Regions from separate parts of the Helicovermis profundi genome, predicted to be linked through region 2. Evidence: a T-box and tRNA genes for the amino acid it is inferred to sense, from the RefSeq annotation. Region 2 holds a T-box; the other holds one or more tRNA genes.

Region 1 (15,650 bases), 460 kb from region 2:
TATTGTTAATAGGTGGTGGGGTTGGTAATGCGCCACTTGTACAACTTGGAATTGATATTGATAAGTCGTGTGAGATTTTCTCTAAACTTGGCTTTTTAGAAAACGCATACCAAATTGAAGAATTTAGCAATTTCTCGAAAAGCGTAGATGTTTATGTAGAGAAGAAATCTGATAAAGAAAAAAAATATAATGGCAATGTTTCATTGCTTTACGGAGAATATCCGACTTATGAATTAAAGAAGTTTATAGAAGATAAAAACATTGAAGTTATTTATACCTGTGGTCCAGAAATAATGATGAGATCAGTTTATAATATAGCAAAAGAAATAGATGGAAATATTGAGTTTTATGCATCACTTGAAGAAAGAATGGCATGTGGAGTAGGCGCTTGTCTTTGCTGTACTAAAAAAATAACAGAAGAAACGTCTGTATGTGTATGTAAAGATGGACCGGTATTTAAAGGCGAGGAGGTGTTTATATAATGGATTTATCAGTAGATTTAAATGGATTAAAATTAAAAAATCCAATAACTGTTGCTTCTGGAACCTTTGGATTTGCTAGGGAATATTCTGAATTTATAGATTTGAATGATTTGGGAGCTATTTCTGTTAAGGGACTTACTTTAAAGCCGCGTATTGGAAATGATGCACCTAGGGTAGCGGAAACTCCTATGGGGATGCTTAATTGCGTGGGTCTTCAGAATCCTGGTGTGTATAAATTTATTGAAGAGGAATTACCTTTTCTTAAAGAATATGATACGAAAATCATAGCAAATATCAATGGAAATACTATTGAAGAGTATGAAGAAATTACAGAGATCATATCAAATACTGAAGTTGACTCAATTGAATTAAATATTTCATGTCCGAATGTAAAGTGTGGTGGAATGGCTTTTGGAACAGATCCTTTAATGGTTAGTGAAGTGGTTAGAAAGGTGAGAAATAAAACGAAAAAACATCTTATTGTTAAACTTAGTCCGAATGTAAAAAATATAACGGAAATAGCATTAGCAGCAGAAATAGCGGGTGCTGATTGTATATCTATGATAAACACTATCTCGGGTATGAAGATTGATATAAAAACAATGAAACCTCTTTTAGGTAATATTTCAGGAGGATTATCTGGTCCGGCTGTTAAACCAGTAGCTGTTAAAATGATATATGATACTTATAAAATGATAAAAATACCTATACTCGGTATGGGTGGGATTAGTAGTGAAAAAGATGTAATTGAATTTATTTTAGCAGGAGCAAAAGCTGTTGCAATTGGTACTGCAAACTTCACAAATCCATATATAACAAAAGAAATTCTAGAAAATTTAAAAAAATATTTGCAGGAAAATAATTTGACTTCATTAAATAGTATATGGGGCAAGGCTCATTATTAGAAAGTTCAGAATATTTTTTTATTAAATTTACTGTTGACATGAATAAAATCAGGTGGTATTATAAATGAGCTGTCACATAGACGGTTCATTTATTTTTATCTTTTGTGAAGAAATAATTACTTCTTCAATTTAAAAAAAGTTTTGAAAAAAATAGCATAAAATGCTTGACAAAGTAAAAATGAAATGCTATTATAAATGAGTCGCAACAGTCGTTGTGAGAGAAAAATTGAACTTTGAAAACTGAACAGTAAAAACGTAAGGTTTGATAGAATTAACAAGTAGTTTTAATTTATCGACGAGCGAAATGAAGGAATGTATTTAATACATGACTGAGTTGAGTGAGGGAGAGAAAATAAAAATACGAAGTAAGTTGTATTAAACAAGCGGAACCTAGTCAAAATGATGAAGGAAACAAACTTGCGAGCAAGTATAAAAAACGAACTTGAAGAAACAAGTATAAAAACGCCAGCAAATTTTTTTAAGAGTTTGATCCTGGCTCAGGATGAACGCTGGCGGCGTGCCTAACACATGCAAGTCGAGCGTGAAGTTAATGAATGAACCTTCGGGTGAATGAGTTGATGGAAAGCGGCGGACGGGTGAGTAACGCGTGGGTAACCTACCCTATACAAAGGGATAGCCACTGGAAACGGTGATTAATACCTTATAAGACCACAGAATTGAGTGATTCAGTGGTAAAAGCTCCGGCGGTATAGGATGGACCCGCGTCTGATTAGCTAGTTGGTAGAGTAACGGTTTACCAAGGCGACGATCAGTAGCCGACCTGAGAGGGTGATCGGCCACACTGGAACTGAGACACGGTCCAGACTCCTACGGGAGGCAGCAGTGGGGAATATTGCACAATGGGCGCAAGCCTGATGCAGCAACGCCGCGTGAGTGATGAAGGCTTTCGGGTTGTAAAACTCTTTTCTAAGGGAAGATAAAAGACGGTACCTTAGGAATAAGCACCGGCTAACTACGTGCCAGCAGCCGCGGTAATACGTAGGGTGCAAGCGTTATCCGGAATCATTGGGCGTAAAGGGTGCGTAGGTGGTTTAACAAGTCAGAAGTGAAAGGCAACGGCTCAACCGATGTAAGCTTTTGAAACTGTTAGACTTGAGTGCAGGAGAGGAAAGTGGAATTCCTAGTGTAGCGGTGAAATGCGTAGATATTAGGAGGAACACCAGTGGCGAAGGCGACTTTCTGGACTGTAACTGACACTGAGGCACGAAAGCGTGGGGAGCAAACAGGATTAGATACCCTGGTAGTCCACGCCGTAAACGATGAATACTAGGTGTCGGGAGTCGAATCTCGGTGCCGGAGCTAACGCATTAAGTATTCCGCCTGGGGAGTACGTACGCAAGTATGAAACTCAAAGGAATTGACGGGGACCCGCACAAGCAGCGGAGCATGTGGTTTAATTCGAAGCAACGCGAAGAACCTTACCAAATCTTGACATCTATATGACCTATTCTTAATCGAGTATTTCTCTTCGGAGACATATAAGACAGGTGGTGCATGGTTGTCGTCAGCTCGTGTCGTGAGATGTTGGGTTAAGTCCCGCAACGAGCGCAACCCCTATTTTTAGTTGCCATCAGGTAAGGCTGGGCACTCTAGAGAGACTGCCGGTGACAAACCGGAGGAAGGTGGGGATGACGTCAAATCATCATGCCCCTTATGATTTGGGCTACACACGTGCTACAATGGTCGGTACAACGGGCAGCTAAGGAGTGATCTGGAGCGAATCCTAAAAAGCCGATCTCAGTTCGGATTGTAGGCTGCAACTCGCCTACATGAAGTTGGAGTTGCTAGTAATCGTGAATCAGAATGTCGCGGTGAATGCGTTCCCGGGTCTTGTACACACCGCCCGTCACACCATGGAAGTTGGGGGCACCCGAAGCCGGTGATCTAACCACGTAAGTGGAGGAAGCTGTCGAAGGTGAAATCAATGACTAGGGTGAAGTCGTAACAAGGTAGCCGTATCGGAAGGTGCGGCTGGATCACCTCCTTTCTAAGGAGACTAAAGGTTTATTGCTGTTCAGTTTTGAAAGTTTAATACTTTCAAACTAAAAAGATGATTTGTGAAATGCCATGTGAGTGAATTTGTGAAAATTTACGAGCAGAGCAAGGAACTAATGAGCGAGGCGAGTGAAGCGTATTTTATACGTGAGTGTGCCGAGTGAAGTAAGTGACGCAGAAATGTCAAACAAATTATCACAAATTATGGGGGCGTAGCTCAGTTGGGAGAGCACCTGCCTTGCACGCAGGGGGTCAGGAGTTCAAGTCTCCTCGTCTCCACCATAGATGCAAAGTTATAACGAAAAATCATGATATTACAACAATGTTATAATATCATGGTGGAAAATATAATGATGCATTTGCTAAATACAACTTTAATAAGTAGTTGTATGATGCATTCGTTAATACAACTTAAAAACTGTTGTATGATGCATTCGCTAAACTAACGTTTAGCTCTTCGCGCTAACGCACGAAATCAAATTTTAAATTATACGCATTATACAAATAAATTTGTAAATGCTTAATAACTTAAAATTTGGCATCTGCTAAAAGTTCGCGCATATTGTTCTTTGAAAACTGCATATGGATAAAAAACGAGAAGACAAAAGAAACAAATGAAACAAGTTTAAAAAGCGAAAGCTGTTTAAATAAAGTTATTACTAATAAAGTAGTAACACTCATCGTTTAACGAAATTTATGCAAATAAATCAGTTAAACAAAAAGTTTTCATTAAAATTTACGAGCAATACAAGGCGTCGATGAGCGAGGCGAACGAAGCGTATTTTATACGTGAGTGTGCCGAGTGAAGAAGTTGGCGAAGTAGAGCGAAGGAAATTATAATGAAAAAAGGTTTTTATTAGAATTTACGAGTAGTTCAAGGAATCTATGAATGAGGCGAATGAAGCGTATTTTATACGTGAGTGTGCCGAGTAAAGAAGATGACGAAGAAATACGAAGTAAATTGTAATAAAAAAAAGGTCAAGAGAATAAGAGCATAGGGCGGATGCCTTGGCACTAGGAGCCGATGAAGGACGTGGTAAGCTGCGAAAAGTTTCGGGGAGCTGCAAGCGAGTGTAGATCCGGAAATGTCCGAATGGGGAAACCCGGCTAGTGTAATAACTAGTCATCCATAACTGAATAAATAGGTTATGAGAAGGAAACTCAGGGAACTGAAACATCTAAGTACCTGAAGGAAGAGAAAGAAAAATCGATTCCCTAAGTAGCGGCGAGCGAACGGGGAAGAGCCCAAACCGACATCTACGGAAGTCGGGGTTGAGGATAGAGAATAAAGTGATGGAGGTAATCTAGCCGAATCGTATGGGAATGCGAACCGAAGATGGTGAAAGTCCAGTAGGCGAAAGATGAAGACCCGCGACTCTAATCCAGAGTACCACGGAGCACGTGAAACTTTGTGGGAAACAGGGAGGACCATCTCCCAAGGCTAAATACTACCTAGTGACCGATAGAGAATAGTACCGTGAGGGAAAGGTGAAAAGAACCCCGGGAGGGGAGTGAAAAGAACCTGAAACCCTATGTTTACAAGCACCGGAAGTTCCATATGAGAACAACCGGGTACTTTTTGTAGAACGGGCCAACGAGTTACGATATGTAGCGAGGTTAATTGTTTAAGACAAGGAGCCGAAGCGAAAGCGAGTCTTAAGAGGGCGTCTTAGTTGCATGTCGTAGACCCGAAACCGGGTGACCTATCCATGAGCAGGGTGAAGCAAAAGTAAAATTTTGTGGAGGCCCGAACCCATATCTGTTGAAAAAGGTTGGGATGACTTGTGGATAGCGGAGAAATTCCAATCGAACTCGGAGATAGCTGGTTCTCCCCGAAATAGCTTTAGGGCTAGCCTTAAATGATGAGATCCGGAGGTAGAGCACTGAATGGCCTAGGGGTTTTCACCGACTACCGAAGCCTATCAAACTCCGAATGCCGGAATCTTTAATTTAGGAGTCAGACTACGTATGATAAGATTCGTGGTCGAAAGGGAAACAGCCCAGACCAACAGCTAAGGTCCCAAAATGTAGATTAAGTGGGAAAGGATGTGCAGTTGCTTAGACAACTAGGATGTTGGCTTAGAAGCAGCCACTCATTTAAAGAGTGCGTAATAGCTCACTAGTCGAGTGATTGTGCGCCGAAAATTACCGGGGCTAAAATCTACTACCGAAGCTTTGGCATATACTATCGTATATGGGTAGGGGAGCATTCTGCATGGAGCGAAGCAGTACCGTAAGGAGCTGTGGACTTTGCAGAAGAGAGAATGTTGGCATGAGTAGCGAGAGGCAGGTGAGAATCCTGCCCACCGAAAACCTAAGGGTTCCTGAGGAAGGTTCGTCCGCTCAGGGTAAGTCAGGACCTAAGGCGAGGACGAAAGTCGTAGTCGATGGACAACAGGTAAAGATTCCTGTACCACCGTTTATTGTATGAAAGAAGTGGTGACACAGAAGGATAGGTTAAGCGTACGAATGGAAGAGTACGTCCAAGCACAGAGTTAGATATGTTAGGTAAATCCGGCGTATTGTTCATATGATGTGTGATGGGGAGTGAAAAACAAGTAACGAAGTAACTGATTTCACACTGTCAAGAAAAGCCGCTATTTAGATAAAAGGTGCCTGTACCGTAAACCGACACAGGTAGGTAGGTAGAGAATACTAAGGTGAGCGAGATAACTATTGTTAAGGAACTCGGCAAAATGACCCCGTAACTTCGGGAGAAGGGGTGCCGATCTAGGTTCAGAGCTAAGGTCGGCCGCAGAGAATAGGCCCAAGCGACTGTTTACCAAAAACACAGGTCTCTGCTAAATCGAAAGATGAAGTATAGGGGCTGACGCCTGCCCGGTGCTGGAAGGTTATGAGGAGATGTTAGCGTAAGCGAGGCATTGAATCGAAGCCCCAGTAAACGGCGGCCGTAACTATAACGGTCCTAAGGTAGCGAAATTCCTTGTCGGGTAAGTTCCGACCCGCACGAAAGGCGTAACGATTTGGGCGCTGTCTCAACAATAGACTCGGTGAAATTGTAGTACCGGTAAAGATGCCGGTTACCCGCAGCAGGACGGAAAGACCCCGTGGAGCTTTACTGCAGCTTGGCGCTGGACTTTGATATATAATGTACAGAATAGGTGGGAGACTGTGATACATGAACGCCAGTTTGTGAGGAGTCGCCTTTGGGATACCACCCTTTGTATATCAGCGTTCTAACCTGGTACCGTGATCCGGTACAGGGACAATGTCAGGCGGGCAGTTTGACTGGGGCGGTCGCCTCCCAAAGAGTAACGGAGGCGCTCAAAGGTTCCCTCAGAATGGTTGGAAATCATTCAAAGAGTGCAAAGGCAGAAGGGAGCTTGATTGCGAGACATACAGGTCGAGCAAGTACGAAAGTAGGACTTAGTGATCCGGCGGTACCGAATGGAAGGGCCGTCGCTCAACGGATAAAAGCTACCCCGGGGATAACAGGCTTATCTCCCCCAAGAGTCCACATCGACGGGGAGGTTTGGCACCTCGATGTCGGCTCGTCTCATCCTGGGGCTGAATTAGGTCCCAAGGGTTGGGCTGTTCGCCCATTAAAGAGGCACGCGAGCTGGGTTCAGAACGTCGTGAGACAGTTCGGTCCCTATCCGCTGTGGGCGCAGGAAATTTGAGAGAATCTGTCCTTAGTACGAGAGGACCGGGATGGACATACCAATGGTGTATCAGTTGTTCTGCCAAGAGCATAGCTGAGTAGCTAAGTATGGAAAGGATAAGCGCTGAAGGCATCTAAGCGCGAAGCCCCTCTTAAGATAAGATTTCCCATCACTTCAAGTGAGTAAGACCCCAGGTAGAAAATCTGGTTGATAGGTCTAGGGTGAAAGTGCAGCAATGTATGAAGCTGATAGATACTAATAGGTCGAGGTCTTGACCACAAGAAAAAACGTTTAATCCATATGCAGTTTTGGAAGAACAATTCCAAAAATATTTGATAGAATTTACGAGTAATTCAATGAATGAAGTAAATTGTAGCAAATGAATCTAGTGATGATGGCAAGAAGGCTACACCTGTACCCATACCGAACACAGAAGTTAAGCTTCTTAGCGCCGATGGTACTTGGGGAGCAGTCCCCTGGGAGAGTAGGTCGTTGCTAGTTATTTGTTCCAAGGTAGCTCAATGGTGGAGCAATCGGCTGTTAACCGATAGGCTGTGGGTTCGAGCCCCACCCTTGGAGCCAACTCATTAATCTTAGGGCTCCTTGGTCAAGCGGTTAAGACACCGCCCTTTCACGGCGGTAACAGGGGTTCAATTCCCCTAGGAGTCACCATTTATATAAGAAACATCCTAGCAAAATGAAACAAATGTGGGAGTATAGCTCAGCTGGGAGAGCATCTGCCTTACAAGCAGGGGGTCACAGGTTCGAGCCCTGTTACTCCCACCATTAATTTTATATCCACATGCGGGTGTGGCGGAATTGGCAGACGCGCTAGACTTAGGATCTAGTGTCTTGTACGTGGGGGTTCAAGTCCCTCCACCCGCACCATTAGTTTTAATTAGTATAAATTTAATAATGTGCAGAAGTGGCTCAGTGGTAGAGCATCGCCTTGCCAAGGCGAGGGTCGCGAGTTCAAATCTCGTCTTCTGCTCCAAAATGTGCATCCGTAGCTCAGCTGGATAGAGCAACGCCCTTCTAAGGCGTAGGTCCTGGGTTCGAATCCCCGCGGTTGCACCATTTTTTTTGGAGAGGTACCGAAGTGGTCATAACGGGGCGGTCTTGAAAACCGTTAGGGTGCAAGCCCACGAGGGTTCGAATCCCTCCCTCTCCGCCAGTTTTGCCCAGATAGCTCAGTCGGTAGAGCAGGGGACTGAAAATCCCCGTGTCGGTGGTTCGATTCCGCCTCTGGGCACCAAAAAAAGTCTGTTTACATAATGTAAACAGACTTTTTGTTATATCCAAATATATATAAATTGATTGGGTATATGAATTTAAATTAAGCGATTTACTAAATTTGAGAACCTAGATTTTTTTTCAAATACTAAAAATAGTTGAATATAAATAGCATATAAAATAAAAGTATTGATAAAAACCTATAAAACTGTTATTCTGTTTGAAACACATATAAAATAAGTTGAAAAAGGTGGCAATTTCTATGGTGAATAATGAAAAAAATAAAATAAAAATTATAAACATTAATACAAATGATGATTATAATATTATTTTAGGAAATAATATATTCGAAAAAAGTATTTTATATATTAAGAAGGTCACAAAGAGCAAAAAAATAGTTATAATAACTGATGATATTGTTGAATCGTTATACTATAGTAAAATAGAAAATCATTTAACAAAAAATAATTATTTAGTAAAAAAGATAGTAATGAAAAATGGAGAAACAAGTAAAAACTTGACTACTTGTGAATTTTTATATTCTAAACTTGCTAAGTATAATATAAGAAGGGATGATACAATTATTGCACTTGGGGGTGGAGTAGTTGGTGATATTGTAGGATTTGTGGCTTCAAGTTTTTTACGAGGTATTAATTTTATTCAAATCCCTACGACACTTTTATCTCAAGTTGATAGTAGTGTAGGTGGTAAAGTAGCAGTAAATATTGAAGAAGGTAAAAACTTAGTAGGAGCCTTCTATAATCCAAAATTAGTTATTGTTGATACAGAATTTTTAAAGACTCTTAGTATTGAACAAATAAAAGATGGGTTAGGAGAAATTATTAAATATAGTTATATATATGATGATAGTCTTGGAAAATTGCTTATGAATTTAGAAAATGTGAAAGAAATTTCAAAAAAATATAGTGAAATAATAGAGAAATCTTTATTAATAAAAAAATATTTTGTAGAAAATGATATGTATGATAAAGGTGAAAGGATGATACTTAATTTCGGACATACTATAGGACATGTCATTGAAAAACAATATGGGTATGGTGTTATTACTCATGGTCAAGCAATTGCTGAAGGTATGTTTATAATAAGTGAATTTGCGTATAAAAAAGGTCTTGTTAAAATTGATTATAGTGGTGAAATAAGGAGTGTTTTAGATAAATTTGGATTTAGTAAAACTGTGAGATTAGATAGAAAATTTTTTAATAATGTAGTGAGAAATGATAAAAAATTTTTTAATGAGAGTGTTAATATTATTGTAATTAATAATGCTAGGAAAGCTATTATATTTAAAATGAGTTTAGACGAATTTTTAGAAAAATTTGATAACTATCTAATCGATAAGTACAGCGAAAATTAGAGTATTTCAGAATATAGAGATTGTTATTATAATACAAAACTTGGGTGGTGTATGATGAGTGGAATATGGAGTAGCAAAATAAAGTTAAGTTTATTTGGAGAATCACATGGTAAAGCAATAGGTATTACAATAGATGGTTTTCCATCTGGAGTAGAAATTGATATGAATTTTATAAAATCAGAATTAAATAGAAGAAAGCCTGGTAAAGATAAATTTTCAACAAAACGAAAAGAAGATGATATTCCAAATATTATATCTGGAGTTTTCAATGGAAAAAGTACTGGAACACCATTAACAGTTATAATTGAAAATACAAGTCAACACTCAAAAGATTATGAAAAAACTAAAGATTTTATGAGACCGGGTCATGCTGATTATTCGGGATTTGTAAAATATAAAGGATTTAATGATTATAGAGGTGGAGGACATTTTTCAGGGAGAATAACTGCACCAATTGTGTTTGCGGGAGCAATTGCGAAATTGGCTTTAAAAAAACTTAATATTGATATTTTTTCTGTAATAACTCAAATCTCTAATGTGAAATCAGAAAATGTAAAAGGGAAAATGTTGAATTCTGAAATTTTTAAAAAAATTTCAGATAATGAATTTCCAGTATTTGAGAAAGAGATAATGGAAGATATGAAAAAAGCAATAATTAAAGCTAGTGAAGCTGGTAATTCTGTTGGAGGAAGAGTTCAATGTGTTGCTTTTAATGTACCACCAGGACTTGGTAGCCCATATTTTGATTCAGTAGAAGGAAAAATATCAAATTTAGCTTTTTCGATTCCAGCTGTAAAGGGAATTGAATTTGGGAAAGGATTTGATTTTGCTTCGATGCTTGGAAGTGATGCAAATGATCAGTATTATATTAAAAACAATCAAATTAAAACAAAAACGAATAACAATGGAGGAATTATTGGTGGGATTACTACGGGAATGCCACTTGACTTTAGTGTAGTTTTTAAGCCAACACCTTCAATTTTTATAGAGCAAGATACAGTAGATATTAAAGAAAAAAAAGATAAGAAATTAACAATAGAAGGTAGACATGACCCTTGTATTGTTAAAAGAGCACTTCCTGTTGTGGAGGCGATAATGGCAATTGCAGTTCTTGATTTAATTGAAAATGAGTATGATGGGATTAATTGGTGGTAATATGGAAAAAATAGATATTTTAAGAGAAGAAATTGATAAATGCGATAAACAAATAGTTGAATTGATAGAAAAAAGATTAGATTTGGCTTTAGAAATTGCTCATAGTAAAAAAGATAATGAAATTAGTTTATATGACGAAAAAAGGGAAAAAGAAATTATTAATAATACTTGTATTTTTCTAAAAGATCTTAATAAAAAAAACTATATTAAAGAATTATTTAAAAGTATACTAAGTATTTCAAAGGAATATCAAAAAAATATGTAAATAAAAATGATAAATAGATAAAAATTATTTAGTATTTATAGTATACTAATATAGAGTAATATAAATGAATTATTGGCTTTAGGTGTAGTACTATTGACTTAGCAGGTTTATTTTGATTTCCTAGTAAGTCAGATATTGAGTAATTTCTGCTTTAAATCATCAGATAAAATTTTAAAGGGTGTATACTATGGAATCAATTATAAATGTATTTATGAATATTAGAATTCAAGATATTATTGATATATTAATTGTTGCGTATGTTTTTAATAAATTATTGTTTTTAATTAAAGAAACCAGAGCTGAACAATTAATAAAGGGATTGATAATTTTACTTATAATTCAAAAACTTAGTGAATGGGCTCAGCTTTATGTTGTTCAATTTATTTTAAAAAACACTATGACGTTAGGATTGGTTGCTCTTTTAATTGTTTTTCAACCTGAACTTAGACGAGCATTAGAATATATTGGACGCTCTAAATTATTCGAGCAATCACTTGCAGATGTTTTTGAAGAAGAGAGAAAAAGAACTTTTAAGGAAATAACAAAGTCAGTTGCAAGTTTATCGAGGGACAGAACAGGTGCACTTATAGTTATGGAAAAACAAACTGGCTTAAATGAAATAATATCGACTGGAATTAAAATTGATAGTTTAGTAAGTAGTGAGCTTCTGTTAAATATATTTATACCTAATACGCCACTTCATGATGGTGCATTAGTAGTTAGAAAAAACAAAATTATGGCAGCCGGTTGCATTTTGCCTCTTACAGAAAATCAAAAAATAAGTAAAGAATTAGGTACAAGGCATAGAGCTGCACTTGGAGTTGCAGAAATATCTGATGCAGTTGTAATTATAGTGTCTGAAGAAACGGGTGCTATTTCAGTTGCAATGGATGGAAAACTAAATAGATTTCTTGATACTAATACACTCGAAAATATTTTAGTTGAAGCATTTAGACCAAGCAATAATCAAGTATTAATAAAACGTAGATGGAGATTTAATAATGAACATAAAAACAAAATTATCTAGTTTAAATAGTCAGTTCAAAAATTCCAAATTCAGAAGAAATATTGCTCCGAAGTTGTTTTCGTTGATTTTTGCATTATTTTTGTGGATGTATGTTATTGATCAAGTAAATCCTGAACTTGTAAAAGTCATTGAAAATGTAAAGGTTCAATTAATCAATGTGGATGAACTTAATCAAAGCGGACTGGTAATATTAGGTGATAAAGATTATTTTATTGATGTTAAAATTAAAGGAAGAAGAAATGATATACTAAATGTTAATGAAAGCGATATAGCTTTAACAGCAGATCTTAGAGGTTATAATAGCGGAATAGTTAGCGTTCCTATAGAGAAGAAAATTATTAGTCATAATGTATTAATAGAAGATTTATCAAAAAGTGACATTAAAATAAATTTAGATAAAATTGTTGAATTGTCAAAAAAAGTTGTAGTAAAAATAGCTGGGAAAATACCAAATGATTATATAAAAGATGATTTGAAAATTTCACCAGAGGAAATACTCGTACGAGGACCAGAAGCGATTGTAAATAAAGTTGCAAGACTTTATGGAGAACTAAATATTAATAATGCTACGAATTCAATAAGCAAACAAATACCGGTAAAACCAATAGATAACGACGGAAATATCGTTAATGGAATTACAATTGGCAAGAACTATGTATATGTTGAACAAAATATCTTTAAAACTAAAAAAATTCCTGTGATTACAAATGTTATTGGTAATGTAAAAAACGGATATAAATTGGTAAGTGTAAATGTGATTCCAGAAAATATTACAATAAAAGGCGCAAAAAATACGCTTGAATACGTTAATTCTGTTTACACAGAACCAATTGATATTAGTGGTGTAAGCAATAGTTTTATTATTGAAAAAAAACTTGTTTTACCTAACGGAGTAGAGAATGAAAGTCAATCATCAGATATAAAAATAAAAATAGATATTGAAAAAATAGTATCTAAAGAATTTAGTTATAGCATTAGTCAAATACCAATATATAACTTAGAATCGAAATATCAAACTAATATAGCTAAGTTGCCTAATGTTATTAAGATAAAATTATACGATATAGAAAATGTGTTAAATAATATAAAGATTGATGATGTAAGATTAAGTATAGATGGCTCTAATTTTATGATTGGAAATAATGATGCAGTAATAGAACTTAATAATACCTTTAATGTAGAAAATATAGAGATTTTTCCAGCAAATATTAATATTATTGTTACAGATGAAAATAAAACGGATTCTACATCGACTAGTAATTAGTTCCAATTTTAAAGTGTGTGCTGTCTATTTATAGGCAGCATTTTATACATTCTTTATGGAGGGTTAATAAATGAATAGAGAAATTGAATTAATTCTAAATTCGACGCATGATGCAATGATTGCAGTTGATAAAATGGGCATTGTAACTTTATTTAATAATGCAGCAGCAAAATTAACTGAAATTGATTCTATTGATGCGATAGGCAAAAATATAAAAATGGTTATTGAAAGTACCAGATTACCGATAATACTTAAAACAGGAGAATCTGAATTAAATAGAAAACAACCTCTTAAAAGTAATACAATAATAACAAATAGAATGCCAGTAAAAGATGAAAATGGAGAAATCATTGGTGCAATAGCTGTATTTAGAGAAATAACAGAAATACAGAAATTAGCTGAAGAAATTACTAATTTAAAAGAAATACAAAGCACACTTGAAGCTATATTTAATGCTACTCAAGATGCAATAAATGTTGTAGATGAAAATGGAATAAACGTATTAATTAATCCAGCATATACAAGGCTAACTGGATATACAAGTAAAGATGTAATTGGAAAAGATTGTGCAACGGATTTGGCTGATGGAGAAAGTGTTCATTTAAAAGTATTAAAGACAAAGAAAGCCGTTAATGGGGTAAAACTTAGAGTTGGACCAAATAAAAAAGAAGTAGTTGTTGAAGCAGCACCAATTTTAGTAAATAATAAATTAATTGGTAGTGTTGCCGTTATTCGCGATTTGACAGAAACAAATAGATTGCTTGGAGAATTAGATCAAGCAAAACAGATTATTAGGCATTTAGAAGCTAAATATACCTTTGAAGATATAAAAGGTAATCATCCAGCAATAGTAAATGCAATAGAAAAAGCAAAATTGGCTGCATTAACTCCTGCAACAATTATTTTGAGAGGCGAGAGCGGAACAGGAAAAGAGTTGTTTGCGCATGCAATACATAATGCAAGTAATAGGAAATATTCTCAATTTATTAGGGTTAACTGTGCATCACTAAGCGAAAGTATTTTAGAAAGTGAATTATTTGGATATGAAGAAGGTGCCTTTACTGGTGCGATAAAAGGTGGTAAAATAGGTCTCTTTGAAAGAGCTAATGGTGGTACAATATTTTTAGATGAAATTGCAGAAGTATCGATGAGAATGCAATCTAAGTTATTAAGAGTTTTGCAGGAAAAAGAACTAATTAGAGTTGGAGGCAATATTGCCATCCCAATTAATGTTCGTGTAATATCTGCTACAAATGTTGATTTAGAAAATGCGATAAAACAAAATAAATTTAGAATGGATTTATACTATAGATTAAATGTTTTTCCTATTACTATACCTCCACTAAGGGATCATAAAGAAGATATCGAAGAAATTGTATATCATTTAATAAATAAATTTAATCAAGAATTTGGTAGAAATGTTAATGCTATATCAGATAAAGCGCTAAAATCAATATTAGATAATGAATGGAGAGGTAACGTACGAGAATTAGAGAATTTTATAGGAAGAGCCATCATAAATATGAAAACAAATAATAGAATAATTGACATTGAGCATATGCCAAAAGTTATGCAAAATGAAACAATGAAGACAGATATAGTAGAAGAGAATTTTGAAGTATTAATCGATAAAATAAATGGAGAAAAATTAAGTGATGTTGTTGATTATGCTGAAAAAAAATATATTAGACATATATTAAATGATTGTTCAAACAATAGAGAGCTTGCAGCAAGAAAATTAAATATTTCACTAAGAAGTTTATATTATAAAATTAAAAAATATGATATTAAATAATATACTAAAAAACCCATCTTAGAAAATAAAAAGTAGACTTTTAAAATAAAAAAAGAATTTGGAAATTCAAAAGGGATCAGATTGAATCTCTTAATACTTATCTTAAATATATTAAACATTGAATAAATTTATATGGTATAATATTTGATAATACTAAGAAAAATATTAGTGTAAATATTAAATTATATAGCAAAATCAGTTAAATTAACAGATTTTATTGTGAGGTAAAAATGAATAGAAAAGAAAATATAAAAAAAGTAAAACGATTAGTTATAAAACTCGGAACTTCTACATTAACTTATGATAATGGACTTCTTAATTATTCTAGAATTGAACAACTTGTTAGAAATATTGCTGATATTAGTAACAGAGGTATAGAAGTTACATTAGTTTCTTCAGGTGCAATTGCCGCAGGATTTGGAAAAATGGGATTCACTGAGAAGCCTAAAAATCTTCCAGATAAGCAAGCATCTGCTGCAATTGGTCAAGTTGCACTCCTTCACATTTATC
Region 2 (15,650 bases):
TTGCAATTTCTTCAGGTTTTGGTTCTCTTCCAAGTTCTTGAAGTAACTGTCTCGATACTCGAATAAGTTTATTAATAGTTTCTACCATATGAACAGGAATTCTTATAGTTCTTGCTTGATCTGCAATCGCTCTAGTTATTGCTTGTCTTATCCACCAAGTAGCGTAAGTAGAAAATTTATATCCTTTTCTCCAATCAAATTTTTCTACAGCTTTAATTAATCCTAAATTTCCTTCTTGAATAAGATCTAAAAATAACATTCCACGTCCAACATATCTCTTTGCAATACTTACAACTAGTCTAAGGTTAGCTTCACAAAGTTTTTTCTTTGCTTCTTCGTCGCCGTCTTCCATTCTTTTAGCGAGTACAACTTCTTCTTCTCCAGTTAAAAGTGAAACTTTTCCTATTTCTTTTAAATACATTCTTACTGGGTCATCAATATTAATTCCTTTTGGAACAGATAAATCTTCTTTTATAATAACATCATCTTTTTTCTTATCTTCAACTATAGCTTTTTCAGTTTCAATGTCATCATCATCTACTACTTCAATTCCCATTGCTGCTAGAGAATCATAAATATCTTCGATTTGATCTTTATCAATTTCTAAAGTCATTAAGCCCTTTTGAATTTCAGAATAAGTTAAACTTCCTTTTTTCTTACCAGCTTTTTTTAGCTTTAAAACTGCTTCAAGTTCTGTTTCTTTAATGGTATTTTTAGCCATTTGCTCCCCCCCTTTCTATTAGATTTCGCCCGTAATTTTACTTAATTTTTTATTCAATTCTTTTATCCTTTCATTTAATACTTCTTTAGTTTTATTAAGTTCTATTTTACTCAAATTATCATCTGAGTTATTGCTAATTTTTTTTATCGTTTCTATTAATTCACTTTTATTTTGACTTATTTCGATATCTAGACATATCTTTAAATGTTGACGTAATAATTTTGATAGGTGCTTATCGTCATCCGAAATAGGTACCATATTTTTTATAACTTTCTCAAGCCCTTTTAAATCCTCTAAATCAAAATAATCGATTGCATTAGCAAGGTCAAATGATGATAGAACTTTATAATATTCTTTTAGAGAAAACATAATTTTTTTTATATTTTTATTAAAAATCTTTTCTACTTCATTAAAATCAAAAATTTTATTTAAGTATTTTTTGTCTTGAAGAGAATATTCAAGCATGCGAATTTCAATTTTTCTTGTTCTACTTATATTAATATTTTTAGACGCTTTTGTTTTTCTAACAAGCTTTGAAATACTACTTTTTATAACAAAATTATCATCAGAATTATAATTTCTATCTACTAATTTCATTTTTTTATTCAATTCATTTTTAATAATATCAAGATTAATAGAAACCTCTACTGATAAATACTCAATGTAAATATTTCTTACTACTTCATTATCATACTTTGCAAGATAATCAATACAACTATTAATGTAATCAATTCTCCCATCTTCCGTTTCAATATCATAACTATTTTTGTAAACAGAAAATACAAATTCAATAGATGGCTTAGCATTTTCTAAAAGTTCTAAAAATCTATTTTTTCCATACTTTTTTAAATAATCATCTGGATCATATCCATTTTTCAAAGTTAGTATTTTAACTTTTGATTTAATACCTTTAAGAACCTCAATACTCCTAAATGCAGCCTTTTGACCTGCACTATCACCATCGTAAGAAACTATTATTTCATCAGCGTATCTTGATAATAATTTTCCATGATCTTTAGTAAGTGAAGTTCCAAGTGTTGCAACAACATTTTTAATACCATACATATTAAGTGCAATTACATCCATATATCCTTCTACTACTAAAATTCTTTTAGTAGATGGAAGATTGTTTTTTGCAATATTAAGACCATAAAGAGTCTTGCTTTTATTAAAGGCTAATGTTTCTGGAGAATTCAAATATTTTGGAAGTGAATCATCAATAACTCTACCCCCAAAACCAATAACCTTTCCTTGAACATTTATTATTGGAAAAATAATTCTATTTCTAAACCTATCGTAGAATCCATTTTTTTGTTTATTTGGCAAAATCAATCCTGCTTTTTCAAGTGCAGCTAAATTTTTGCTATTAAAGTGTTTTATTAATGAAGACCATTCATCCTCCGCAAAACCTAAGCCAAAAGTCTTAATAATCTCATCAGTGATGTTCCTTGACTTTAGATATTCTTTAGCAACTGTATTTTTTTTTAGATTTTTATAATAAAAAATAGCTGCATTTCTCAATATTTCATATGAATCTTTTTTGTCATTATATGATACAGAATTATTTGAACTATTTTTTTTACTTTCATACTGTGATAAATCAATCCCACTTTTTTCTGCTAAAAATTCAATTGTGTCTAAAAAATCAAGATTTTCAATATTCATCAAAAATCCTATGGCATTACCAGAGGCACCACATCCAAAACAATGATATAATTGTTTATCTTCCGACACAACAAAAGAAGGTGTTTTCTCATTGTGAAATGGGCAAAGACCCTTATAATTATTTCCTGTTCTTTTTAACTGAACATATCCTGAAATCAAGTTTACTATATCTACTTTATCTAAAATTACTTCACTAATATTTCCTTCATAAAATTTTCCCATAAAACCACCAATCACTTCTAATACTTAGTATTCTCTATGGAACTCACAATCCCTTTATTTATTTTTAAAGAGCAAAATTTATGACACCAAAATGGTGTCATAAGTTTATAATAATTATATCCAAAATTCTGGTATAAAAATACTTTTATATTTGGAAATTGCATATCTATCTGTCATTCCAGAAACATAGTCTTTAATTGCTATATTTTTTAACTCTTTATACTCTTTAAAAAACTCATCAGGCAATTTTTCAGGATGATTTACAAAATAATAATATAATTTATTAATCAAATTCATTGCTTTTTCTTCATCTTTTTTTGCTTTTATATTTAAATAAACTTTTTCAAACATAAAATCTCTTAACATATTAAAATAGTATGATGTTTCTTCGCTAAATTTTATATCACCTGTTATTAATGAAGTTTCTACAATATCGTGAATTAGTTTATTTATTCTTTTGCTATGTGTTTGACCTAATACCTCAAAATACTCTTTTGGAAAAATATCATAAGAAAGTACATTTGCACGAATTGCATCATCTATATCATGATTAACATATGCAATTCTATCACTTATCCTAACTATTTTCCCTTCTAAAGTACTAGGCAAATTTTCTCCGCGATGATTCAATATACCATCTCTAACCTCATAAGTCAAGTTAATTCCTCTTCTTTTTCCACTTCTCATCTCTAAATAATCAACAATTCTAAGACTTTGTTCATTATGTCTAAAACCTTCTTTATGAATTTTATTAAGTTCCATCTCTCCGCAGTGACCAAAAGGAGTATGTCCTAAATCATGACCTAGGGCAATAGCTTCTACTAAATCTTCATTTAGTCTTAAGGCCCTTGCTATAGTTCTAGATATTTGTGAAACTTCTAAAGTGTGTGTAAGCCTAGTCCTATAATGATCTCCTTCTGGAGATAAAAACACTTGCGTTTTGTGTTTTAACCTTCTAAAAGCTTTGGAATGAATTATTCTATCTCTATCTCTTTGAAAAGGTGTCCTAAATTCACATAATGCTTCTTCTTTTTGCCTGCCTCTACTATTTTCAGATAAAGTTGCATTTTTTTGTAATATCATTCTTTCAATTTTATAAGTTTCTTCTCTTATAGTCATACTTCACCACCTAATTTAATGTATTTTACTCATTATAACATTAAAAACAAAGAGAAAACTAATTTTTAATATTTCTCTTTGCTTTTAGTATTAACCATTATTTATTTTTTGTTTTTTATAGTTGCTTGAGCTGCAGCAAGTCTTGCTACAGGAACTCTATAAGGTGAACATGACACATACTTCAAACCTACTTTATCACAAAATTCAATTGATTTAGGTTCACCGCCATGCTCTCCGCATATACCAATTTTAATATCCGGTCTAACTTTTTTACCTTTTTCAAATGCTATTTTTATAAGTTGACCAACACCATCTTGATCAATCGTTTCAAATGGGTCACTTTCAAATATTTCTTTTTTCTTATATTCAGGTATAAATTTACCTGAATCATCTCTTGAAAAACCTAATGTCATTTGAGTTAAATCATTTGTTCCAAATGAGAAAAACTCTGCTTCTTTAGCAATTTCATCTGCAGTTAGAGCTGCTCTTGGAACTTCAATCATAGTTCCAATTTTATAAGTCATTTCCATATTTTCTTCTTTTAAAATTTCATCTGCAGTTTCTCTTATTAATTTTTTAATAATAGTAAATTCTTTATTAAATCCAACAAGCGGAACCATTATTTCTGGTTTTATATCATATCCATTTTTCTTCTTAACTTCTACTGCTGCAAGCATTATGGCTTTAACCTGCATTTCATAAATTTCAGGATATGTTACCGCAAGTCTTACACCTCTATGACCTAACATCGGATTAAATTCTCTAAGTTCATTTACTATTGATTTTAAATTGTTAAACTCCATTCCAAGTTCAAGCGCTAAATTTTTTATATCTTCATCTTCGCTAGGAAGAAATTCATGAAGTGGTGGATCAAGTAGTCTAATAGTTACAGGTAGCTCTTTCATAACATTAAATATACTTACAAAATCATCTTTTTGATATGGAAGCAATTTTTTTAAAGCAATTTTTCTTTGTTCTATTGTAGTAGATACTATCATTTGTCTAACAGCAAATATTCTCTCTTCATTAAAAAACATATGCTCAGTTCGACAAAGTCCAATTCCTTCAGCACCAAATTTAATAGCAGTTTTAGAATCTCTCTCATTATCTGCATTAGTTCTAATATTTAGTCTTCTAATATCATCGGCCCATGACATTAGTGTTCCGAAATTTCCACTCATTGCAACTTCTTTAGTTTTTATTTCCCCTTTATACACATTTCCAGTATTTCCATCTATAGAAATGTACTCGCCTTCATTAACAACAGCATTTGCAGTTTTAAATAAGCTATTGTATGTTTCAACTCGAACGTCTCCACATCCAGCAACACAGCATTTACCCATTCCTCTTGCTACAACTGCTGCATGCGATGTCATACCACCTCTAGCAGTAAGAATGCCTTCACCTGAAACCATACCTTCAATATCTTCTGGAGAAGTTTCTACTCTAACGAGTATTGCTTTTTCTCCTCTAGCTTTAGCTTCAACAACGTCTTCTGAAGTAAAATAAACTTTACCTGTTGCAGCACCTGGAGAAGCTGGTAGTCCTTTTGCTATGATTTGCGATTCTTTTAATGCCGCGTCATCAAAAGTTGGATGAAGCAACTGTTCAATTTGATCTGGGTTGATTCTTAGAATAGCTTCTTCTTTTGTTATCATACCTTCTTCTACCATATCAACTGCTATGTTTATTGCTGCATTTGCAGTTCTTTTGGCAGTTCTTGTTTGAAGAAAATATAATTTCCCTCTTTCAATCGTAAATTCAATATCCTGCATATCTCTATAGTGCTTTTCTAATTTTCTAGAAATTGTCGAAAAATCATTATAAACTTCTGGTAAAACATTTTCTAATTCATTAATTTCTTTTGGAGTTCTAATTCCTGCTACTACATCTTCCCCTTGAGCATTAAGTAAAAATTCACCAAAAAATTTGTTTTCTCCTGTTGCAGGATTTCTTGTAAAAGCTACACCCGTTCCAGAAGTATCTCCCATATTTCCAAAAACCATTTCTTGAATATTAACGGCTGTACCCATATCATGTGGAATCTCATTAATATTTCTATAAATAATTGCCCTTGAGTTATTCCATGATTCAAATACACTTTCAATCGCCATTATAAGTTGTTTATTTGGATCTACTGGAAAATCTATTTTAGTCTCTTTTTTAACCAGCTTTTTGTACTTTTCTATTATTTCTTTTAAATTATCAACAGATAATTCTGGATCAGAAGATAAATTTTCTCTTTCTTTTACACTATCCAATATACTGTCAAATTTATGTTTAGAAATGTTTAAAACAACATCTGAAAACATCTGAATAAACCTTCTATAAGAGTCATAAGCAAATCTAGGATTATTTGTTAACTCACTTACCCCAATAACTGAATTATCATTTAAACCTAAGTTTAAAATTGTGTCCATCATTCCTGGCATTGATATCGCAGCTCCAGATCTTACAGATACTAAAAGTGGATTTTTATTATCACCAAATATTTTTCCAGTTTTGCCTTCTAATTCTTTTAGTCTTTCAAAAATACCCTTTATTAATTTTTCATCAATTTTCTCACCATCATCATAGTACTTAATACATGCCTCAGCTGTAATAGTGTAGCCGTTTGGAACTGGAAGCCCAATCTTTTTCATTTCCGCAAGATTAGCTCCTTTTCCTCCAAGAATTTTCTTTAACTCCTTACTTCCCTCTTCAAATGCATATAAATATTTTTTCATTTCTTACTTTTCACCTCTCATTTTTTAGTTTATCCGATGCCTTAGAGTTCTAATACCCCCACTTCTTAAAAAAGTGGGGGATAAAGAACTCTAAAAAAGCCCTGGATTATGTTTTCTAAAATTCAGTGGGAGTAAAAACTCCCTCTGAATCCAAGAAATTTATTTATATTTATTCTTTATTTCTTTCTTTAATTATTTCTAAAATTAAATTAGCAGTCTCTTCAATCGCCTTATTTGACACATTAATTACTGGACAACTTATTTTTTTCATAACTTTTTCTGCATAATCAATTTCTTCAAGAATTCTATCAACATTTGCATAAATTGCGGTATCACTTAAACCTAATGCTTTAAGCCTTTCTTGTCTTATTTCATTTAATTTCATTGGGTCAGTTGTTAAACCAATAATTTTTTTATTTGAAACCTCAAATACTTCATCCGGAATTGGCACTTCTGGTACTAAAGGAATATTTGCAACTTTAACATTTTTATTTGCAAGATACATACTAAGAGGTGTTTTAGATGTTCTACTTATTCCTAGAAGAACAATATCAGCTTTAAGTACTCCTCTTGGATCTTTTCCATCATCATATTTAACTGCAAATTCAATGGCTTCTACTCTTTTAAAATATTTTGCATCTAATCTATGAATAATTCCTGGTTCATTTTCAGGTTTAGTGCTTAAAAATTTTTCAAACGCCTTTATTGGTTCTTTCATAACATCTATATATGGAATTCCTTTAATTTCGCATTCAACAGTTATTTTTTCCCTTAAATTTTCAAGCACAGTAGTGAATACTATAATCGAATTTCCATGACTTGCATTTTCAACTAAATCTATTATTTCTTCTTCATTTGTGATATAAGGATATTTTTTAACTTCAAACTTCTTTCCCTTAAACTGTTCGAATGCAGCTTTTGCAAGCATATCTGCTGTTTCACCTACTGAATCTGATACCACGTAAACTTTATAAGTCTCTATATCACTCGCCTCCAATTTCTAAATTTGTAAAAACTTTTGTAATGTTTGTTTTTGAAATTCTCCCAATCACTTTGTAATTAATAACACCATCTCTAACTATATCTTCCACAACTGGAAGAGCATCGATTTGGTGGTCAATTATCTTTTTTGCAGCTGCATAAACAGATTCATTTGGATGAATAACAACAATATTTGGCATGCGAGTCATAATAATTCCAACTGGCATATTCTTCATATCTGCATCTCCAATTGCAGCTTTTAAAAAATCTTTTCGACTTACTACTCCAGCCAAGTAATTCTCTTGAAGTACATAAAGAGAACCTACATCTTCTAAAAACATGGTCACTATTGCATCGTAAACAGATACTTTTTCATCAACACATATTGGAAGTGATTTAAGTTCGTTAATTTTTAAATTTTTTATCATATTAACAACTAATTCTCTCTCGCTTTTTTGTATGTATCTATAGCCAACTTTTGGCTTAGCTTCTAAAATACCAGACATAGTAAGAATACTTAAATCTGATCTAATAGCTGATCTTGAAAGTTCGAGCTTACCTGCAATATTTACGCTTGTAATTGGTTCGAATTTTTTTACTATGCTAATAATTTCTGTTTGTCTTTCATTAAATTCTATTTAACTCACCTCTTTTCTTTTAATTGTGTATCACATTAAGTTGTTTTACGTAATTATACTACACTATATAGTAATAATTCAACACTTATAATGATATAAATTTATTTTTACACCCTATTCTTACGTATCATTTATTCCCCAAAATAACAAAAAAAAACAAAAACCTTTTGAAAGTTTTTGTTTTTTTACGGTAATTTAATTTTTCTATTTAAATTTTACTAATTATTAAAATTCAACTCTTTTTTCAATATACTCTACTAGTTCTTCTATAGGCATTCTTGTTTGCTCCATAGTATCTCTATCTCTAATAGTTACTGTATTATCTTCTAAAGAATCATAATCATATGTTATACAAAATGGAGTTCCAATTTCATCATGTCTTCTATATCTTTTTCCAATACTACCAGACATATCATAGTCTACATTGAATTTCTTAGATAGTAATTCAAACACTTTTATAGCTTCAGCATCTAATTTTTTTGTTAATGGAAATATTGCCGCTTTAAAAGGTGCAAGAAATGGATGAAGTTTTAATACAATTCTTTCTGATTTTTCATCTATTTGTTCTTCTTCATATGCATCAATCAAAAACGCTAATGTGACTCTATCCGCTCCAAGAGATGGTTCAATGCAGTAAGGTAAATATTTTTCATTTGTAATCGGATTTTGATACCTTAAATCAACGCCAGAATGCTCCATATGGCATTTAAGATCATAATCTGTTCTATCTGCAATACCCCAAAGTTCTCCCCATCCAAAAGGAAATTTAAATTCTATATCACTTGTTGCATTTGAATAATGTGATAATTCATCCTCGTCATGGTCTCTAAATCTTATATTTTCCTCAGTTATAGATAAATCTTTTAACCAATTAAACGAATAATTCTTCCAGTAGTTAAACCATTTTATATCTTCACCAGGTTCACAGAAAAATTCTAACTCCATTTGTTCAAATTCTCTAGTTCTAAAAGTAAAATTACCAGGAGTTATCTCATTTCTAAACGATTTTCCTATTTGTCCAATTCCAAATGGAATTTTTTTACGTGAAGTTCTTGCAATAACTCTAAAATTTAAAAATATACCTTGTGCAGTTTCCGGTCTTAAAAAAATTTCAGTTGAAGAATCTTCAGTAACACCCTGGTGTGTTTTAAACATTAAATTAAATTGTCTAATAGTAGTAAAATTTTTCTTACCACAAGTTGGACATTTTATATCATGACCTTCAATGAATTCTTCCATTTTTGAATTTTCCCATCCGTCAACTACTTCATCATGATCGTTTTTAAAAAAATAATCTTCAATTAATTTATCTGCTCTAAATCTTGATTTACATTCCTTACAATCCATTAAAGGATCATTGAATCCGCCAACATGACCAGAAGCAACCCAAGTCTCTGGGTTCATAAGTATTGCAGAATCTATTCCAACATTATAAGGCGATTCCTGAATAAATTTCTTCCACCATGCTTTTTTTACATTATTCTTTAATTCTACACCTAGCGGACCATAGTCCCAAGTATTAGCAAGTCCACCATATATATCAGAACCAGGATAAACAAATCCTCTTGATTTTGATAATGAAACTATTTTTTCCATTGTTGTATTTTTTCCCATTTTTTCCTCCTTTTGAACAAAAAAATATAATCCTCCATCCCTTATAAAAAAGGGACGAAAGATTATCCGCGGTTCCACCCTAGTTGATTTAAAAAATCCACTTTGTTTAAGTATTGCTAAAAGTTCCATTCACATACATTAAGTATCATATCCCAGCAACTATGACTCTCTAAAACTCAAAATATACTACTACTCTTTATCATTGCACTCTATATTTAAATAATTACTGACATTCTAACATATCTACAAATTATAATCAAACAAATACTATTCTTCGTCTTTTTTAAAATCAACGACAATTTTTTCTTCTTCACTAGTATTTTCTTCATTAGGAGTTTCTTCATTTGACTCCTCATTTTTTTCTTCGTCAGTTACATCTTCACTATCTTCTTTTTTAAAACTATTTGTAAATTCATTCATTTTTTCTTTCATATTCTTGACAGTTTCTTCTGTTTTCTTGTTTAAGTTAATTACTTCTCCATCATCAGTTATAACTTTAATTTCTGCACCAATTGCAATTGCAGCTACAATAGCAATTAAAGTAGGTCCAGCAAAAATAAGTGCGCCTACAGCTCCTGCAATTACAGGTATATCAAGCATAGTTTTATTGTTTTTCTCAAAAACAATTCTTGAAACATTGCCTTTTTTAACAAATTCTTTTAACTTTTCAAGCATTTCATTGCCAGCATCATAAAATTCATTTTTCTTACTACTATCAGAATTTACCGTTTCAATATAAACAATTGCATCTAATACATTTCCTTCACAAAATTCTAAAGCCTCTTTAGCCTCTTTATAAGACGCTCCAGTTCTATTAATAACATCGTCTACCATCTCAAGTGTAATATTGTTCATCAAAATCACTCCTTTGTATTATTGTTGTATCGTTTCATAATATTAGTTTATACTATAAAACAAATAAAATCCTTAAAATAAGATTAAATTTACATTAATTATTATTTTATTGTATTTAAAAAGTCTAGACTTTTAAATTTTTTATGTCCCAAATGATGGAATATAAACAAACTTAAAATTTTACCTATTAATACAATATATCTTTTATTAATAGAAGTATTTAAAACAGTAGAAATATCGTTAGTTAAAATAAAATTTATAACTTTATGTGCATTTTTCCCACTGTATATTAATTCATTAAAGTTTCTTTTACAATCTTCGCAAATTAATCCACCTTCAATAGGACTAATATACCATTTTATATTATCAGTTTTTCCACAGTTTACACATGAATTTATATTCATTTTATAACCAATAATGCTCATCATTTTTAGTTCATATGAAATCTTAAGTAATTCAAAATCAGTATTTTTATTATTTAACACACTTAAGGCTTCATATAGTAAATTAAATAATCTTATATTAGGCGAATTTTCTAAAATTACATGTGAGGTTAATTCAACTATATAAGATGCATATGCTAACCTAACTAAGTCTTCCCTTAATTTATAAAAACTTTCTTCAATTTCAACAGAATTAATTCTATTCCATTTACTACCCATAGAAAGCATAAAATCTCCATAAATGAAGGGATGAGAAGCAGATGAAAGTTTAGATTTCGGATTTCTCGCACCTTTAGATATAACAGTAACTTTTCCAGCTTTTTTTGTGAAAAGAGTTAAAATTATATCTGTATCAGATAATTTTGTTTTTTTTATTACTATTGCTAACGTATTAAAATACATAATATTCCTTTTAAATACATACTCCTAAAGCCACGCTTTCATCATAAGCGTTGCTAATGTAAAGTAAATTGTAAGCCCTGTAATATCAACAGTCGTAGATATGAATGGCGCAGAAGCAACGGCTGGATCTACTCCAATTTTTTTAAATACAATAGGAACCATTGTACCAATTGTCGCTGCAGTAACAATATTTGACATCATTGCAACTCCGACTATAAGACTCATAAGTATATCCCCTTTTAAATAGAAAGACGATATAGCAACAATAATACTACATACAATACCTATAGATATGCCAACTATTCCTTCTTGAAAAATAGTCAAAAGAACTTCTTTTCCACGAATTTGATCTACTGCAATACTTCTAACAGTAAGTGTTGAAGACTGCGTACCAACATTTCCACCCATTCCTGCCAAAAGAGGCATAAACATTGCTAGAGTAGTGTTAGAATTAATCACACCTTGAAAATTAGAAACAATGTGTGAAGTAAAAAGTCCACCAAAAAGTGTAATAATTAACCAAGGTAGCCTTGAACGAACTGACATTAAAATTCTCATACCAAAATTTTCTTCATCAAAATCTTCTAAATCTGAAGAGCCTGCAAATTTTAATATATCTTCAGTAGCTTCTTCCTCAATTACATCTATTATATCATCCATTGTAATAATCCCGGATAATACACCATCATTATCCGTAACTGGTATTACTAGTAGGTCATATTTAGAAACTATTCTAGCAACTTCTTCTTGATCATCAGAGGTAGTTACGCTAATAACATTTTCATTCATTATTTCAGAAATTAATTGATTTGGTTTTGCAATAATTAATTCTCTAAGCGAAATTACTCCAACTAATCTTTCTTCAAGATCAGTTACATATACATAATAAATAGTTTCATTATCAACCTCAGTTTTTCTTAGTGTTTCTATTGCCTTGTAAATTGTATAATCTGACTTTAAAGATATAAAATCTTTAGTCATTATACCACCGGCAGTATCTTCATCATAAACAAGAAGTTCTCTTACATCTCTAGCATTTTCAATATCCAAATATGCAATGATTTCTTTTCTTCTATCTTCTTCAAGTTCACCTAATTTATCAACAATATCATCTTGGCTCATTCTATCAAGAACATAAGTTTTTTTGTCTTTTCCAAGTAATTCTAATACTTCGCTAAAAGACTCTGGTCCAAGTTCAGATAAGACTTCACTTGAATCTTCCCAAGATAATAAATTTAAAAAATTTAAACGATTTTCATCGGAAAGCTCCATTAAAACATCTGCAAGGTCAACTGGATGCATTTTTTCAATAATATTTTTTATTTCATCAATTCTATTATTTTCAAAGTGCTCTTTAATAAAATCAATAATATCATCAATATTTTCATCAATTATTGCATTCATTGCCCACCTCCAAATTTTATTTATTGTATCCAAAGTTTTTAAGATGTGAATCGTTATCTCTCCAACCTTGTCTTACTTTTACCCAAATTTCAAGATATACTTTAGAACCAAGTAATTTTTCTATATCTTCTCTAGCGCTTTTCCCAACGCCTTTTAATTTCCTACCATTTTTTCCAATAATAATGCCTTTATGCGTTTCTCTTTCGCAAATAATTGTTGCATTAATATCTACAATATCAGAATTTTTTCTTTTTCTCATTTTTTCTATTTCTACAGCTACTCCATGAGGAACTTCATCATTCAAATAATGGAGTAATTTTTCTCTTATAATTTCCGCGGCAATAACCTTTTCCGGTTGATCTGTAATCATATCTGATGGATAGTACATAGGTCCTTCAGGAAGTAAATTATTAACCATATTTAATAAAATATCAACATTAATATTGTTAAGTGCAGAAATAGAAATTATTTCTTCAATGAAATCATATTCTTTATAATTTTCAACTATTTTTATATAATTTTCTGGATTAATTAAATCCATTTTATTAATTACTAAAATAACAGGAGTTCTTGACATTTTAAGTTTTTCAAGAATATATTTATCACCTAGCCCAATTTTAGTTGACTCATCTACTAAAAATAATACTACATCAACTTCTTTAATTGTTTCATAAGCAGTTGAAACCATAAATTCACCTAATTTATTTTTAGGTTTGTGAAGACCTGGTGTATCTATAAATATTACTTGCGAATTGTCTGATTGATATATTGCTTGTATTTTATTTCTTGTAGTTTGAGGTTTATCGCTCATAATCGCGATTTTCTCGCCTAAAATTTTATTTATCAACGTTGATTTTCCAACGTTTGGTCTACCAACAACGGTAACAAATCCTGATTTAAATCCCATAAATTCTCCTTTTACTTTAGCACTAGACTTTTCTATAACAATTCTTCACTTGTCCAAGAATGCGGTAATAATTCTCCTAATTTTAATACTTTGTATTCCATATCTTTTGCAATAACTACATCAAGATCTTTTCCAAATTCAATTAATACTTGTCTACAAATCCCACACGGATAAGTAAAATCGTTGCTACTACTTACTATTGCAATTGCTGTAAATTCTTTTTCACCATCGGCAATAGCTGAAAATAGAGCTGTTCTTTCAGCGCAATTTGTACCTCCAAAAGACCCACACTCGACATTGCATCCTAAATAAATTTTTCCGTTTTTTGTTAATAGAGCAGCTCCTACTTTGTATTTTGAATACGGAGCATACGCATTGTCACGAACTTCATAAGCTTTTCTCACTAACTCTTTGTAATCCATTATCTTCACCATCCAAGTTTTATAGTTTTCGGTACAACTTCAAACCAAGTCACACCTTTGTTTAACTCAATTAACTTCCCATCTTTATCATAAAACTTTGTCATGGATTCTCTATTTTTTTTACTCCATGTCAATTTTGTTTTTACGCCCATTGTAAGTAAATATGCATCGCCTTTTCCTAAATCATCAATTTTAAGTCTGCCTTTATCATCTATAACTTTATGTTTAGCAAATTGCACAATAATATTTTTGGCTGTTAAATTTTCTCCATTTGCTTCATCAATATGATGTTTACCATTAACGTATCTATAGTACTCTTTTAAATCTTTATCATATTTAAATTCAACATAATATCCAGTTTTATCAGAACTTGAAGATTTCTTATATACTATTTTTAAATAATTTGCTTGCTCACTATTAATAGGCTTCTCGTCTTTACTATAAAACTCAAAAAAATCAAAGTTACCTTTTAATCTATACTTTCTGTTTGAACCAGCTTTTCTAAGAGCGGAAATTGAAGAATAAGTATTATGAGGTGGTTTTTTATTAGTTTTGCTTGTTCTATACATCCCGTTTCCACTTAAGCCATCAAGGTCTGCTACATTAAGGTTAACAAGGTCTGCCCAAGCTGCAGGCGAACCACCAACATGTGCATATAAAGGATCATATTCTAACGCTTTATTTATAAAATAAGGTCTTGCACTTCTAATTGGACCTACCCTCTTAGGCGCATTGCCATAAAACACTGCCATATATCTGGTAATTAACCCTTCAGCTAAAATTTCATAAACAACCTCAGCTTCACTAAGTCCTGACTGTGGACGAGCGTAGTACTGATTATCAAGCATAACTGCTACAGGTCGTTTCTCAAGCTCACTTTTATCAAATAAAAGTCCACTAAGCTTTGACTTTTCTTTTTCACTAGTATTACTGTCAACTGAATTCTTTGTACTCACTTTAACTTCACTGTCAGTAGAAGTTTTCTCTTTTGAAGCCTCACTTTGAACAGTGTCTTCTTCTTTTTCAGTTTTTTTATCTTCTATTACAATAACTTCTTTTAGGTTTTTCTTGTCACTACTATCTTTGTCTAACTTATTGTCTTTCTCTAAATTCACATCATTACTTGTATTATCTTTTACATCAATACTTGAAGCATTTTGACACGCAGATGACGCAAAAACTATAACAAATATTAGCAGCAACAAATAAATTTTTCTAAACATAAATCACCTATTAATCCCTAATTTTTTTAATGTTTCTTCTTCCAGCTCTCTCATTTCTTTTTTATCAATTTCATTCATATGGTCATATCCAAACAAATGAAACATACTATGTACTGCTAAATAACATAATTCTCTTAAAAAAGAATGATTATATTCTATCGACTGTGCATAGGCTCTTTCAGCACTTATCACAATATCACCTAAAAACAAATTTTCATCTAGTTCATCAGAATCCTTTATACTATCGTATTGATGAAACGAAAGAACATCTGTAACACTATCTATATTTCTATACTCTTTATTAAGCT

The links. A T-box is a leader RNA that pairs with one kind of tRNA and senses whether it is charged. The one in region 2 lies ahead of AACH12_RS10090 (glycine--tRNA ligase), so its partner is inferred to be a tRNA-Gly.
Region 1: it encodes a tRNA-Gly, which carries the amino acid that the T-box ahead of AACH12_RS10090 (glycine--tRNA ligase) is inferred to sense. The anticodon was not compared.

What each region holds. Positions count from the first base shown of each region.
Region 1 covers NZ_AP028654.1:2,694,846-2,710,495, reverse strand. The annotation lists gene AACH12_RS12330 (iron-sulfur cluster-binding protein) at 1-482, shown strand, start outside; gene AACH12_RS12325 (dihydroorotate dehydrogenase) at 482-1,387, shown strand; rRNA gene AACH12_RS12320 (16S ribosomal RNA) at 1,862-3,395, shown strand; tRNA gene AACH12_RS12315 (tRNA-Ala) at 3,610-3,685, shown strand; rRNA gene AACH12_RS12310 (23S ribosomal RNA) at 4,380-7,305, shown strand; rRNA gene rrf (5S ribosomal RNA) at 7,411-7,527, shown strand; tRNA gene AACH12_RS12300 (tRNA-Asn) at 7,534-7,608, shown strand; tRNA gene AACH12_RS12295 (tRNA-Glu) at 7,624-7,698, shown strand; tRNA gene AACH12_RS12290 (tRNA-Val) at 7,737-7,812, shown strand; tRNA gene AACH12_RS12285 (tRNA-Leu) at 7,831-7,914, shown strand; tRNA gene AACH12_RS12280 (tRNA-Gly) at 7,946-8,020, shown strand; tRNA gene AACH12_RS12275 (tRNA-Arg) at 8,027-8,103, shown strand; tRNA gene AACH12_RS12270 (tRNA-Ser) at 8,112-8,200, shown strand; tRNA gene AACH12_RS12265 (tRNA-Phe) at 8,206-8,281, shown strand; gene aroB (3-dehydroquinate synthase) at 8,522-9,634, shown strand; gene aroC (chorismate synthase) at 9,689-10,789, shown strand; gene AACH12_RS12250 (chorismate mutase) at 10,791-11,054, shown strand; gene cdaA (diadenylate cyclase CdaA) at 11,242-12,081, shown strand; gene AACH12_RS12240 (CdaR family protein) at 12,056-13,345, shown strand; gene AACH12_RS12235 (sigma 54-interacting transcriptional regulator) at 13,416-15,140, shown strand; gene proB (glutamate 5-kinase) at 15,371-15,650, shown strand, end outside.
Region 2 covers NZ_AP028654.1:2,239,454-2,255,103, forward strand. The annotation lists gene rpoD (RNA polymerase sigma factor RpoD) at 1-721, opposite strand, end outside; gene dnaG (DNA primase) at 740-2,608, opposite strand; gene AACH12_RS10070 (deoxyguanosinetriphosphate triphosphohydrolase) at 2,723-3,727, opposite strand; gene ppdK (pyruvate, phosphate dikinase) at 3,829-6,453, opposite strand; gene AACH12_RS10080 (pyruvate, water dikinase regulatory protein) at 6,623-7,450, opposite strand; gene AACH12_RS10085 (helix-turn-helix transcriptional regulator) at 7,437-8,072, opposite strand; gene AACH12_RS10090 (glycine--tRNA ligase) at 8,298-9,686, opposite strand; T-box leader at 9,734-9,898, opposite strand; gene AACH12_RS10095 (DUF4342 domain-containing protein) at 9,954-10,541, opposite strand; gene recO (DNA repair protein RecO) at 10,643-11,386, opposite strand; gene mgtE (magnesium transporter) at 11,411-12,790, opposite strand; gene era (GTPase Era) at 12,807-13,697, opposite strand; gene AACH12_RS10115 (cytidine deaminase) at 13,730-14,119, opposite strand; gene AACH12_RS10120 (DUF3048 domain-containing protein) at 14,125-15,342, opposite strand; gene ybeY (rRNA maturation RNase YbeY) at 15,346-15,650, opposite strand, start outside.